DNA from 2 places in the Paenibacillus sp. lzh-N1 genome. Region 1 is predicted to be linked to the other one. Evidence: riboswitches for the same ligand, from Rfam matches in the RefSeq annotation. Region 1 holds a riboswitch; the other holds the start of a gene.
The links. A riboswitch is a leader RNA that binds a small molecule or an ion and turns the genes downstream of it on or off. The one in region 1 is predicted to bind cyclic di-AMP.
Positions count from the first base shown of each region.

Region 2: another riboswitch for cyclic di-AMP. It lies ahead of C0638_RS07610 (resuscitation-promoting factor); the one in region 1 lies ahead of C0638_RS07220 (C40 family peptidase).

Region 1 covers NZ_CP025696.1:1,576,240-1,583,648, forward strand. Annotated here, with positions in the region: gene C0638_RS07200 (ApeA N-terminal domain 1-containing protein) at 1-434, opposite strand, end outside; gene C0638_RS07205 (YwhD family protein) at 556-1,062, opposite strand; gene C0638_RS07210 (M1 family metallopeptidase) at 1,187-3,199, shown strand; gene C0638_RS07215 (hypothetical protein) at 3,211-4,038, shown strand; cyclic di-AMP (ydaO/yuaA leader) riboswitch at 4,315-4,452, shown strand; gene C0638_RS07220 (C40 family peptidase) at 4,458-4,958, shown strand; gene C0638_RS07225 (GNAT family N-acetyltransferase) at 5,262-5,768, shown strand; gene C0638_RS07230 (4a-hydroxytetrahydrobiopterin dehydratase) at 5,847-6,146, opposite strand; gene C0638_RS07235 (hypothetical protein) at 6,264-6,557, opposite strand; gene motA (flagellar motor stator protein MotA) at 6,745-7,409, shown strand, end outside.
Region 2 covers NZ_CP025696.1:1,681,496-1,688,904, reverse strand. Annotated here, with positions in the region: gene C0638_RS07620 (HD domain-containing protein) at 293-1,576, shown strand; gene C0638_RS07615 (TatD family hydrolase) at 1,619-2,389, shown strand; cyclic di-AMP (ydaO/yuaA leader) riboswitch at 2,590-2,870, shown strand; gene C0638_RS07610 (resuscitation-promoting factor) at 3,142-4,290, shown strand; gene rnmV (ribonuclease M5) at 4,436-4,981, shown strand; gene rsmA (16S rRNA (adenine(1518)-N(6)/adenine(1519)-N(6))-dimethyltransferase RsmA) at 4,989-5,873, shown strand; gene yabG (sporulation peptidase YabG) at 5,929-6,825, shown strand; gene veg (biofilm formation stimulator Veg) at 7,025-7,306, shown strand.

The sequences.
Region 1 (7,409 bases):
GGTAGAGAATACTCTATTATCATACTTTTTTCGTCATCATTATAAGACACAGCGTATGAAGAAGGAGATAACCATTGCTCAAGGTTTTGATAGGAAATCTTTACACTTGTGAATGCAATATTTTCTTTTGTATTGAAGTGAGTACCTATAAATAAAAGCTCTGGGGAATATTTTTCAGTAAATGTCCCAGGTATGTTAAATTTATGCCCCACACGTATACAATCTATTAAGCTCACTCTCTTCCCATTTGTAGTGAACCCTTGAATCACTTCGACGCTGTTATCTACCTTTGAAGAAAACCCTTCCGTCTTTTTAAGTTGACCCATAATAATTAATTCTATCTTCTTTTGATCATATTTTAATGTTCCATATAATTTGCTATCAGGATTATCCGGTAGCCACCACTCACCCATGAGTTCAATCTGATCAGACATTTAGATTCCCTCCTTACATTTTCTAAAGTTATGTAACCTTTAATTTGAATGCTTATCGCACGAAAGGCAACCACTCACCAAATCAAGAAGTTGCCTTAAGTTTAATCGTCCTTTTTTCTACTTACCCTTCTAGCGCCTGCTTCAATTCCTCTGGCGAAGCGTCCCACCATTCCTGATTATGCGAAATCAGCAGGCTTTTGAGCGTTGCTTTATCTTCGCTGCCGAGATCATCCAGCATGAAACGGCGCTTGAGTGCATAATCCATACGGTTAACATGATCGGCAAGAATTTTCCAGCCACGTTTGGCTTCGTCGTCAATCAGCATCTCGCAGGCTGTCGCGCCACCGTACATACGTCCTTCAGGCGTACGGTCCACAGCTACCCATACCAGCCATACCTGGCGTCCGTTCGGTACGTCTTCTTTATTCGTAGAGAACTTGATTCCACGTTCTACTTTACTTTTGGCATGCATGGCACCGATATCAATTTTCGCCTCTCCTCGGTCAATGATGACCGGGGACATGCTGTTCAGGTCGATTGAGCCTGCGCCGAAGCCCTTATGTTTACTCTTGCCACTGACAATATTCAGTGCAATCTGCTTTTTGCCGTCCGGCTGATTTTCACTCATGCGTCACTAGGCCTCCAATTTCCGTCTTCACACTCATTCTACACTATAAATATTTTAACTAATAATCTCCCGAAAGCAAACATATACATGCTGTAGATGCTTGTCAACGGGAGGTATCCATTGTATGACCCCAGCACGCTCCAAAATCGTTTTATTGTCTACACTAGCCCTCGGACTCCTCGCAGGGACGTTATGGTTTGCCTGGCAACCCCAATCGCAATCCGCCCCTCAGTCTGCAGGCAAACCACTATACGGCTCCGAGTCTGAGTCTGCGCTTGCGCCAGATATGGGCAAGCCTCTAGGGGCCAACATCATGCCCGACCTGCCTAAGAACCCTCCACAGCCCGCTTCGGAAATTCTCAGCAAACGGGTGGTGGAGTATCACATTGATGTATCTCTGGAAAAAGGACGGGTTTTGCGAGGCACTGAGACTCTGACCTGGAAACATCCGGGCAAAAAAACTGTGAATGATCTGTATCTTCATCTATACCCGAATGCCTTCTCTTCCATGGAAACCACCTTTATGAAAGAATCCGGGGGAAAGCTGCGCGGAGACACCATGCCCAAGGACGGCTTTGGCTCCATGACGCTGACCGAACTAAAAACAGAAGATGGTTTATCTCTCATGCACCGTACTCAATATGTACAACCAGATGACGGTAACGCAAGTGACCGTTCGCTCATGAAGGTACGTCTGCCCAAGCCAGTACGAGGTGGCGAAGAAATCACACTATATATGAAGTTTGAAGTCAAACTGCCTGGCATTTTTGCTCGTATGGGTGCGACAGATGATTTTGTAATGGCTGGACAGTGGTTTCCAAAGCTCAGCGTCTATGAGACTGCAGGACAACGTGGACGCGCCGACGAGGGCTGGAACCTTCATCAGTATCATGGCAACTCCGAGTTCTATGCCGATTTTGGAATTTACAGTATACGGATTCGGGTGCCTGAAACACACATCGTAGCAGCGACCGGGTTTCCCACCCGTGGTGCAGTACGACAGAACGGCCAGAAAATATATCAATTTTATGCCGATGATGTACACGATTTTGCCTGGTCCGCTTCACCCAACTTTGTAGCCGTAGAAGAACCCTTTTCTTCTACTGAAGTTCCTGGTGTCAAAATCAAGCTCTATCTAGACCCGTCCCATAAGGAACTCAAAGGACGTTATATGAGCGCAGCCAAGGCCGCCCTTTCGTACTACAGCAAATGGTACGGGCCTTATCCATATTCCACTCTATCTATCGTCGTTCCACCCAAAACAGGCAGTGGAGCCGGCGGCATGGAATATCCGACACTCATCACGGCCGCAGCTGCGGACCAACTGAATCCCGGCTATAATCTGGAACGGACGCTGGTTCATGAGATTGGGCATCAATATTTCTACGGAATGGTAGCCAATAATGAATTTGAGGAGCCCTGGCTGGATGAAGGCTTCACCTCCTATGCAGAAGAACGGCTCATGGAGCAAGAATATGGGCTTATCCCCAACTTGCCATTACAATCCGGACAGGTAGCTTCTCCACAGCCCCTAAACCGCGAATCCTGGAAGTACGGATCGTCGGCTGAGTATGCACAAAATGCCTACTCACGAGGCAAGCTGGTACTACGAGGTATTGAACGTCAGGTGGGTACGAAAAAAATGGACCGGATTATGCGAACCTATGTCCAGACCTACCGATTCAAGCATCCGACCTCACAGGATTTTCAGCGTGTCGTGGAGAGAGTGACTGGACGCTCATGGAGCCACTATTTTGAACAATATGTATATGACGGCCAGATGGCGGACTTTTCTGTCGATCGCATCACGAACCGCAAGTTGGAGAATGGATATGAAGCAGTCGTGACGCTTAGCAAAAAAGGAGCAGATTATCCCAAGATCCCTGTTCAATTTACCTTCAAGGATGGCACCACAATATTTAAGGCATGGGACGGTACGGGCAAAAGTACATCTTTCCGACTCAAAAGCACCTCTCCCGTGTCCTATGTGACCGTTGATCCTCTATACACTATTGCACTGGAGAACAAGCATATTAATAATAGCCTGAAGGCTGAATTGGACGAAAAGCAACAAACTCGTTGGAGTGTGAGTGTAACCAAGCTGTTGGAGACACTGCTTGGAAGTCTGTCATGGTGAGGTGTCTATAGATGCGGACTGTTTTAAAAGAAGGCTGGGCGCTAGTGCGCATACGCTTTTATATCGTTATCATTTTATTTCTGTATCGTCTGCTGTGGGGAGTATTTCTCTATCGGCTGGTACAGTCGGCCGTTGTCCCGCTGCTGCTGCGTTATCCTGATCAGAGCCAAAACGAGCTGGGAAAGACCTTGTTTTGGATGGAGGGGCAGATCGCCTTGATGGACAGCCGGGAAGTACATGTGTATTTATGGATACTATTAGGGGCGACCGTATTGCGCGTCCTAATCACTCCCTTCATTAGAGCTGGCATATATCAAAGCCTGTATACCGATGCGTCTGAACCGCAAAGCCTGTCCTTCTTCAAGGGGATGAAACGTCACGGTATGTCATCTCTGTTGTATTACATCATCGAGTTGGGTTTGCTGCTGCTTCCCGCCTTCTGGGTGGTACCGAGACTCTATCCTATTGTAGCAGGAACGCTGCAATCTTCCTCTTACCTGTTGCATTTGTTGCCCTATGCCATTGGGTGGGTGGCTTACGGTTGGTTCATTCGGCAGTGCATCCTGTATATGCAACTGGGCTCGGTCAGTGGTCACGCCATACTATCGTCCCTGCTCGCCTTCTTTCGCCAGCTTCTTCCGGCTGTAAGCGTATCTCTCTTGCTTGGTGCTTGTGTGCTGCTGGTCTTCGGTCTATTTGGCACCGTAGCGATGATTTGGACTGGTATGTTGGCGCTAATTCTCCAGCAATCGTATCATTTTGTTACCAGTCTGGTCAGGCTGTGGCATATCAGTTCGCAGTATCGTCTATGGCACATCGATATCTCCAGCAGAGGCTAATCCCTCTCTTTATGCTTTCTCCTGCATTTTTAGCTGTCGAAAAAACTTTTTTCTTTCCCGTGCAAACGGCACATAACTGAATACTGTTAACAGAATCTGTTCCTAGGGCGTTAGGAACAGATTTTTTTTGTAACTTTTTGCGATGAAACATTTGCCAAAGCCTGCTGTCTTTGTTACAATAATCGCAGTGAACTGATAGTAACAACTTTGTAATCTTTATTGTAACCTTTATCTTAAAAACATCGTTGTCGTGAATACTGCTCTCCAAGGTGCACATCTTAAGTTAAGCCTAATTCCTGGCACCTAGGAAGCGGGGGAACCAGTTTGGGTGAATTGATCTCGCAACAGAGTGGTCATAGGGGAACCTTCTACCGAATCCTTAAGCTAACCTCGCAGGCATTGGAAGGGGTATATTTTTTTTGAAGAAGAAGCTAACGATCGCAGCCATGGGTCTCGCCATTGCCTTTACATCTTTTACATTCGGTGGCAGCAGTGCATTTGCAGACTCTAAGATGGACCAGGTCATCCAAGATGCCAAAGGAACGAACTATAGAAGCGGAGGTACTACACTCGAGGGATTCGATTGCTCCGGCTTCACAATGTATGTATTCAACAAACTGGGAATTAAACTGCCGCATCAATCTGGATCACAATTCAAAATGGGAGCTTCTGTATCCCGCGATGAAATGAGACCAGGCGACCTGGTGTTCTTCAACACCACAGGAAGAGGCGTTTCCCATGTAGGTATCTTCGTAGGTGAAGGGAAATTCGCCCACTCCTCGACTTCACGTGGTGTAGTAGTTAGCTCACTGAACGAAAATTATTACGCTAACCGTTATGTCGGTGCAAAAAGAATTATGAGCACAGACGCTTACCATTCTGTAGCTTCAGATATTCCTGATGACGACAACGTAGAATAACTACCGCACAGCAAGCTAACTCTAGCCGCAATTTGATTCTGGCCGGAATCGAATTGCGGTTTTTTATGTCCACTACATCAGTAATTATTATCATTACTGACGAACTGACACCTCAAAAGGTTTCAGTTTTAGCGAACATCGTCGGTTTTACCGCCACCGCTGGGGGAGCATATGAGCAGTAAATCCTTCTTATTGAATGTATACCCGACTTAGGTACGAAATAAACACGCTTGCCATTCTCCTACAACTTGTCTACAATCTGTGGTTAATGATTGAAGTACCTGCATAAGGAGGAATGAAAAAGTGCCGGCCTCAATATCCAACTACCGGATTGTACCGATGGACGAGCATCAAGCGGCTGAAATCTGTGAGTGGCGCTATGATCCCCCCTACAACATATACGGCTGGCTTCCCTGGGAACAAATGAAGGCACTTGAAGTCGAATTTGGAAGTCCCACGCTTCGCCAAGAGCAATATGTTGCCGTACTGGACGAAGAGAATGAGCTGACGGGATTTGCTCAATATTTTCCTATGGTCGGTGTGACCCGGCTGGGTCTTGGAATGCATCCCGAAAGATGCGGACATGGCACAGGCTCCGATTTTGTCCGGGCCATTGCGGAGGAAGCCAGACGACGTCATCCACAGAATGAAATTGACCTAGAGGTTCTCACCTGGAATCAGCGGGCTATACGAGCCTACAAGGCAGCTGGATTTGAGCTGACGGATACCTATGAACGTCAGACTCCAGATGGCAGAAAACCGTTCTATTGTATGGTATATCGTCCTGAACAACAGAACCGGGTTCTATAAATAAGAGCGCCTTCGCTATACAACCGCGATGTTGTATAGCGAAGGCGCTCTTAATATATACAACAGATCATTATAAAATCAATGACTGCTGCGCATTTTTTCAAAAGCTTCATTATATTGTTGGGCTTCCTTAATATCTACGGCCATAATACCGCCATCGTCCCAAGAGGTCAAACGCAGAGTCACGGTCTTGTAATCAATCGTAATAAATGGATGGTGATTGAATGCCTCAGATATAGCGGCAACTTCATCCACGAATGCAATTCCCTTCATAAAACTGGAAAAATTATATTTCCGAACGATCCAACGTCCTTCCTCCAGTTCCCAGCCCTCCAGTTTCTCCAGATGTGCTTCAATCTCTTCTTGTGTAAAAGGCATGTTACGAACTCCTCCCCGTTTATACGGAAGCCTTTTAGCCGCTTACATACGGCCAAAACTACGATATATTGGTGTACATATTACCACGGCCCCGTTGATAAATCCATAAGACGGCCTTCAAATCAAAGGGACCGACGTCAGCTCCTCATCTCCGATGAGTACATAGATCCGGTGCTGCTCCGGCTCATAAATCACAACGCCGCTGCCTACAGTGATTATGGGCTCCGTACCCAATGCATAAAATAGGTCTTCTGCCAAAGCTTCATTGACTTCCTGACGCCCCACCGGGTCCAGCCTGTCCCAATCTTCTGCTTCCATTTCAAAAAATTCATAGCTATCTGGGATGCGTCCCACAGCCTCTGTCAAATCGTTCAAAATTTGTTCATACTCGCGCCCATGCTTTACTCCCATGCTATTTCCTCCAATGGTTCAGCGATTCAATACATAATCACTTTATTATACCGGAAATTCGCCCTTAACAAAAAAGAGAGTTTTGTCGATAAATACTATAATCCGTCTCATAATGACGCGCTTGGGGCAAGGACGACCCATGCGGCATGAAAGGATTCAAAATCTATTCTCATGGATGAGGTGTATCATGCAAATTACAACCATTATTGGACTTGTGCTCGGGCTTTTGTCACTGGTCGTCGGGATGATCCTGAAGGGCGCGCCAGTCGTCAATCTGGTCAATAATCCCGCTGCTTACATGATTATTTTCGTCGGAACAGCAGCAAGTATATTCATGGCGTTTCCGATGGATGACATGAAACGGGTGCCAAAGCTGTTTAAAATTATTTTCACCCAGCAGAAATTGCTGGATCGCAAGGAGCTTATCGGTACATTTACCGAATGGGCATCCATTACCCGTCGTGAAGGTCTGCTCGCGCTGGAATCCAAGGTCGAAGAGATCGACGATCCCTTTATGCGCGGCGGTATGCGAATGATTATCGATGGTAATGATCAGGAGTTCGTACGCGATGTTCTGATGGAAGACATTAACGCTACCGAAGATAGACACCGCGCTGGCGCACTGATTTTCTCCCAAGCCGGTATGTACGCTCCAACACTCGGGGTACTTGGTGCGGTTGTAGGTCTGATCGCCGCTCTGGCCGACCTTAGTGACATGGAAAAACTGTCCCATGCCATTGCAGCCGCTTTTATTGCAACGTTGCTCGGTATTTTTACAGGCTATGTCCTATGGCATCCAATGTCCAACAAGCTGAAACGGCTATCCAAGAAAGAAGTGGAACTTAAGTTAAT
Region 2 (7,409 bases), 110 kb from region 1:
TGTCATGATTCGACAAAATTTTCTCTTTTCTGATATTTACTATACCAACGATTCCCAAAACAGTCAACCTTAAAAAAGTAGTAACAGCCTAATTATGCAAAAGTATTTAGAACAAAGAGCTTTATTCATGTGAATTACCTTATTTTACGAATGATTTGTCTTGTGTGTCGATTTGGAAATGTCGAAAAGTGATAATTCGACAAAATACGACAAACGATGTCGAATAAGGGAGGGCGTTTAGGATTTTATTGTATTTTAATCCATTATTCCGAATATTAAAGGAGCTGATATCTTGCACCAGCCACTCAGTGAAGAAAAAGTTTTTAAGGACCCGGTACATAATTACATCCATGTTCAGGATACTGTGATATGGCGATTGATCAATACGCCGGAGTTCCAACGGTTACGACGCATTCGGCAGTTAGGCACATCTTATCTTACGTTTCATGGAGCGGAGCACAGCCGGTTTTCACATTCACTGGGCGTATATGAGATTACGAGACGTATTATTTCTCAATTTGAACGTGGAGATTTTCCCGACTGGCCCAAGGAAGAAAGACTGATTGCTCTGTGTGCCGCTTTGTTGCACGATGTGGGGCACGGTCCATTTTCTCATTCAATTGAAGAAGCCTTTCATATGAACCATGAGGATTGGACATGCCGCATTGTACTGGGGGACACGAAGATCAACGCTGTGCTACGGCAAGTTGATGAGATGTTGCCCCACAAGGTCGCGGCGGTTATAGCCAAAACGTATGATAAGCCGATTGTTGTCAACTTGGTAACAAGCCCGCTGGATGCTGACCGTATGGATTATTTGTTGCGGGATGCTCATTCAACAGGTGTTAACTACGGAACAATTGATTTGGATCGTATTTTACGTTTGCTGCGTCCCCACAATGGGAGAATTGTCGTAAAAGAGTCGGGTATGCATGCAGTAGAGGATTATCTAATGTCACGCTATCAGATGTACTGGCAAATTTATTTCCATCCTGTAACACGCAGCTCAGAAATCCTGTTACGTAAAATTTTCAAGAGAGCTAAGGAATTGTTCAAAAACGGATATGAGTTTGGTTTTCTGTTGGATCCGCTGCCCGATCTATTAAAGGGAGAGCTAACAGTGGAGCAGTATTTGATGCTGGATGAGTCTTTGATTCAGACGGTATTTAGCCAATGGAAACGAGAAAAGGACGAAATTTTAAGTGATTTGAGCAGCCGTTTTATGGATCGTAGATTGTATAAATATGTAGAGATTGAAAATATGGATACAGATACCGTTGACCATATTCGAGAGGCTTTGGAAAAGGCTGGCTTGCATCCTGAATATGATCTTGAAATTGATTTTCCGACAGATCTTCCTTATGATGTGTTTCGGCAGGGCGGTTCAACGGACAACCAGATTTTACTGCTTGGACGTCAGGGCGAGGTGCGGGAAATATCCGAAGTTTCAGAAATTGTACGCTCAATAAGTGGCATTCACCGAGGAAAATATCACATGTATTTTCCCCAGAATAAATTGAACGGGGTAAAAGAAAGGCTTCCTGCCGAAATAAGGAATTATTTTGTCAAACAATAGACAAATATATAGAAATGTAAGTAAGAAAAGGAGATGAAAACCTTGGATTTATTCGACACTCATACTCACCTAGATGCGCCACAATTTGATGAAGACCGTGAAGAAGTTATAGCACGTGCTGTCGAATCAGGAGTAACACGGATGATCAATATCGGATTTAATCGTGAGACCATTCCATCCACCATGAAGCTGGCTGAGACGTATGATTTTATTTATGCAGCCGTTGGATGGCATCCGCAGGATGCCATTACAATGCAGGAGGGTGATTTAGAATGGATTGCATCGTTATGCAGTCATAAAAAGGTTGTAGCGATCGGAGAGATCGGTCTGGATTATTATTGGGATACATCACCAAAGGATGTGCAGCAGCGGGTACTTCGAAATCAAATTGGCCTGGCACGTGAGCTCAACATGCCAATTGTTATCCATAACCGGGATGCACATGAAGATATTGTGAGGATTTTACGTGAGGAAAAGGCGGGCGAGATTGGCGGAGTCATGCACTCCTTTTCTGGGAGTTGGGAGACAGCTAAAATGGTGCTGGATATGGGTTTCCACCTTTCCTTCGGCGGGCCCATAACGTTCAAAAATGCCAAGCAGCCAAAAGAGGTGCTGGCCCAGGTACCGTTGGACCGTCTGCTTATTGAAACGGACGCGCCTTACTTGACGCCTCATCCGTTTCGTGGGAAGCGAAATGAGTCGGCACATGTGAGATTGGTAGCAGAGGCAGCCGCCCAAATTATGGGAATTACGGTGGAGGAATTGGTATCCATTACGACCCAAAATGCCTTGGAACGATTTGACATTCAGTGAAAAAGCGAAAAAATCAATCAAAATAAAGAGATAGACGGAGCTAATTATGATTTTGTTGCAGGAAACTCGAGAATATTACAATTTTTTAACCGAATATTTTGAAAAATGTACTTGAAACCTGCTTTACAACATGCATGGAAACAGGATATCATCTTTTCAGTGAATTGTTGTTGAGTGTAAACATCAACAAATCATTTCATGAACCAGTCTCGCTGAGTCCCTTTTACAGGGAACGGGGGAACCGATATGGCTTACAGTACGTCCGGCGTATGTGCAAGAGATATTATCTCTTCAGTAGCCGGCTCGACCGAAATTCATTTCCTGGATGGGATTGAACAGGTAGAGAAGCCGTATTTCGATTTCTTTCTGGGTCTTCGGGGTGAATGTGAAGGCGACCGCCATGAGCGGTTGACCTAAGCTAGGGCGACTCTCTACGTCCGAACCCGACAGCTAACCCCGTAAGCGTAACAAGAGAGAAGCCATCTCGTGCATGAGTTTTCCCGCATATTCACACATGTCGGAAGCCACGAAAGAGCTCTCTAGTCTCTTTCTTTGGCTTTTTTTGTTGTGAATAAAAGAAAATCTGTCATCATACTGTGGTTAAACAGGGGAGGACAGCATGCCGCGAAGACGGGTACATGGTGCAGGACAGTCGCAGTACGGGCTTGTCTTGTAGAAAATCTGTTATAGTCACGTCAACGATCAACTATGTCTTACTCCAGACGGCGGGCTATGTAAGGAGGACGGAGGAAATGGGCATTTTCCGAAAAGAGGAGACCCATGAGTCACGCTCATCCAGCATGTCTTACGTATTACGTTGGAAGCAAGAGAATGTGCGCCAGGCTGCTTTGGTTGCTATTTTTCTAATCGCACTAACGATTATGATTTCAATTCTGATGTACACGCAATCTAAAAAACAAGTCTTTTTTGTCATCGATGGTAAGGCATCTGCGGTAGAAACCCGGGAATCCAAGCTCCAAGATTTGCTCAATGAGCATTCTATTTCACTTCAGCCGCATGATACAATTTCCATGCCGCTAAACGGGGCAGTACAGGATGGGGATCGCGTAGTCATTAAACGTGCCAATCAGGTTAAAGTATCCTCAGGCAATGAGACGAAAAAGCTGTACACAACAGAAAATACAGTAGAGGGTGCCATTCGCACTTCGGGCTATAAATTATCATCAACGGATAAAGTTTACCCTGCGTTGGATGCCTCTGTTTCATCTAACATGGACATAAAAATCGTCCGTGTAAAGAAACAGCAGGTCGAACAGAAAAAACAAGTGCCTTATCAGGTCATCAAAACGGCAGATCCAAGTCTCTATAAAGGCGATAATCGAGTCATTCAAAGTGGCAAATCGGGTGTGGTAGTCCAGCATGTTCAAAAGGTATACCATGATGGAAAATTGGTGTCCAAACAGCTGGTCAACAAGGAAGTCGCACAAAATCGTGTGGATAAGGTAATTGCGGTAGGGACTAAGAAAAAACCGGTCGTTCTAGCTGCTTCCATCGGCCCTAAAGATGCGGTTAAGGCTACAAAGGTTAGTTCGGGCAGTGCTGTCCGTAAAGCAGGTATTAATTTTAATTATAAAAAAGTTTTACAAAATGTCTCCATGACGGCGTACTCTGCCCAGGAGCCAGGTATCGGTACACGTACCGCCTCCGGCACGCGTGTCACGGAAGGACGCACCATCGCTGTCGATCCGAATGTAATTCCCATCGGCTGGTGGGTGTATATTGAAGGGGTAGGCTTCCGCCGTGCGGAGGATACCGGTGGCGCGATTAAAGGCCACAAAATCGATGTGTATTATGAGAGTTTAAGCCGGGCTAACCAATTTGGTCGTAAGCACGGTAAAACCGTATATGTTATCGGACCTGTAAAGCCGGAAATCAACTAAAACAGGTTGTGTATGTTGAGGACAATGCGATAGTATTAACAACATAGTTATGCCATGCTAAGAAGAGGATATCCTCTTCTTATTTTGTTTTCAAAAGCAGGGAAAGATAATATATGTTGCTGTGTAGCAGTGGAGGGAAACGAAGATGATCAAGGAAGTGATCGTGGTGGAAGGCCGGGATGATACGGTAGCCATTCGCCGTGCTGTCGAAGCAGATACGATAGAAACTGGCGGTTCAGCCATTAATAAAATGACGCTGCGGAAAATTGCATTGGCGCAGGAACGGCGGGGGGTCATTATTTTAACTGATCCCGATCATGCAGGGGAGCGTATCCGTAAAATTATCGCCTCCAAGGTCCCCGGCTGCAAGCAGGCTTTTATACCTGAGGCAGAGGCGACACGCAAAGGGGATATTGGCGTGGAGAATGCCTCCCCGGAAGCCATCAGACACGCTCTCGCGCGGGTACATACGACAGTGGAAGGCGCCGAACCGCTGATTGAAATGGCGGACCTGATTGACGCTGGACTTATTACTCACCCCAATGCTGCTGCACGCCGTATGGCCTTGGGGAATGTACTGGGTATTGGCTATTGTAACGGAAAGCAGCTACATAAGCGGCTCTCTGTATTTCAGATCAGTCGTGAGGAATTTGCCAGTGCGCTGGCACAAATCGAAAGTGAAGGATTGTGATATCCGTATGACAGGGATTCAAGATATAGCAACACCGCGGCGTACGAAGGAAATTATTCAAAGGCACGGTTTTTCGTTCAAAAAGAGTCTGGGACAAAACTTTCTGATTGATCAAAATATTCTGAGCAAGATCGTAAATGCTGCCGGATTGGATGATACAAAGGGCGCACTTGAGATCGGTCCGGGCATTGGAGCTTTGACCGAGAAGTTGGCGCAATCCGCTAAGGCAGTTACCGCTGTTGAGATTGACCAGCGGCTGTTGCCCATTCTTGAAGAAGTGCTGGCCCCTTACGAGCATGTAAAGGTTCGCCATGGAGACGTGTTAAAGCTGGATTTGCGTGAAGTGTTTGCAGCTGACTTTGCAGACGTGAGCAAAGTGAGTGTCGTCGCTAATCTGCCGTATTACGTCACTACACCGATTCTGATGCGTCTACTGGAGGACAAGCTTCCTTTGGAGAATATCGTCGTTATGATTCAAAAGGAGGTAGCTGAGCGCATGGCTGCGTCTCCTGGTACGAAGGATTACGGCAGCTTAAGCATAGCCGTGCAATATTACAGCGAGCCTGAGTTAGTCTGTACGGTGCCGAATACAGTATTTATTCCTCAGCCGAATGTTGATTCGGCAGTTATTCGGCTGCGTGTACGAGAAGTCCCTCCGGTGGAAGTGGTGGACGAGAAACACTTTTTTGAAGTGGTTCATGCCGCTTTTGCCCAACGTCGTAAAACCATTTCAAATAACCTGAAAAGCCGCTTCTTCACCAAAGAGAACAGGGACACGCTGGAGCCGCTGTTGCAACAAGCTGATATTGAGCCCTCCCGTCGAGGGGAAACGCTGAGTATCGAGGAATTTGCGCGTCTGAGCGCCGTGCTATTGGAGGCTGGTATATCCTAAGTTGGAACCAAACTGTGCATTCACCCATACGATATAGGAGGGGTGATACAGTGTGATGAGTTTAGGAGACTTGGTCGTTCGGAAATCGTACGGCGGTGATGTCACGTTTCGCGTTGAAGACATCCAGCGGGATAAAGCGATCATTAAGGGGACGGAATTTCGGCTACTGGCCGATTCCCCGGTGAACGATCTGGTCAGAGTGCCTGCAGACCAGATTAGCGGTAAGACTCAACAGGCCCACATTAAGGCCGGGGAGTCTCTTAATCTTTTGCAACGGGCACGCCAGCAGCAAGCTGCCCGTAGCCAGGCGGCTCTGATTGGAGAGTGGAGTGATCCGGTAGAGTCGACGTATTTTGAAATGCCAGGAAAGGTTCTTCATCTGGATGGAGATCCCGGCTATTTAAGAAAATGTCTCAGTTTATATGAACAGCTCCGTGTTCCCGCTGAGGGACATCACGTTCACGAATCGGCAATGGCGGATACGTTATATCGACTGCTTCCCCGCATTCGTCCTGATATTGTAGTCATCACCGGACATGATGGTGTGCTGAAGCAGCCGCAACCTTACGATTTGTACAGCTTGAAAAGCTACAAGAATTCACAAAATTTTGTGGCAGCGATTCAGGTAGCCAGACAATATGAGCGTCATCTGGATTCACTGACAATTGTAGCGGGGGCATGCCAGTCCCATTTTGAGGCGCTGCTACGTGCGGGAGCCAATTTTGCCAGCTCCCCAGGGCGTATCCTGATTCACGCTCTGGACCCCGTTTACGTGGCTGCCAAGGCCGCATTTACTTCAATCCGTGATACAGTCAATATGGGAGACTTATTTCATCAGACCATCAGTGGCAGCCGCGGAGTGGGTGGAATTGAAACAAGGGGAAGCTACCGCATCGGTTTGCCGAAGCTTGAAAATTTGTCAACGCTTAAAGTAACGCCTTCAGCGATCTGAAATTCAAATGTGCCCGATAGGATATATCTGAACAAAAGCCTCTTTTTAGAGGCTTTTTGTCATTTTTTATGCATATTATTCCTGTTCGCAAAAAATTAAATTGACAACTTATTTTTCGTGTTGTTATAATATTTAGCTTGATTTGACAATCCCTCTAAAATTCGTTATAATGGACAAGGAAAGAGGTGGTCGTTAGGCAATGGCTAAAAATACGCTGTTGGAAATCAAACGCAGTCTCGACGCACATGTAGGGCAAAAAATTTTGCTGCGGGCTAACGGCGGACGCCGTAAGACCGTCGAACGAACTGGTGTCTTGGAAGAAACGTACCCTTCTGTTTTTATTGTCAAGCTGGATCAGGAGCAACAGACGTTTAAACGTGTCTCCTACAGCTATGCTGACATTCTTACCGAGTCGGTGGAGGTCAGTGTATATGATCCCGACTCCCACACAAGTGTAGTCGAATATTTCGAAACACCTTAATTCTTTTTTACGTGATTTATACCAGCTTTGCAGGTTTAACGGCGACCTCGTCATTTTTAGTGACGGGGTCGTTTTGTATTTACAGAGCAGGATGAAGCATGAT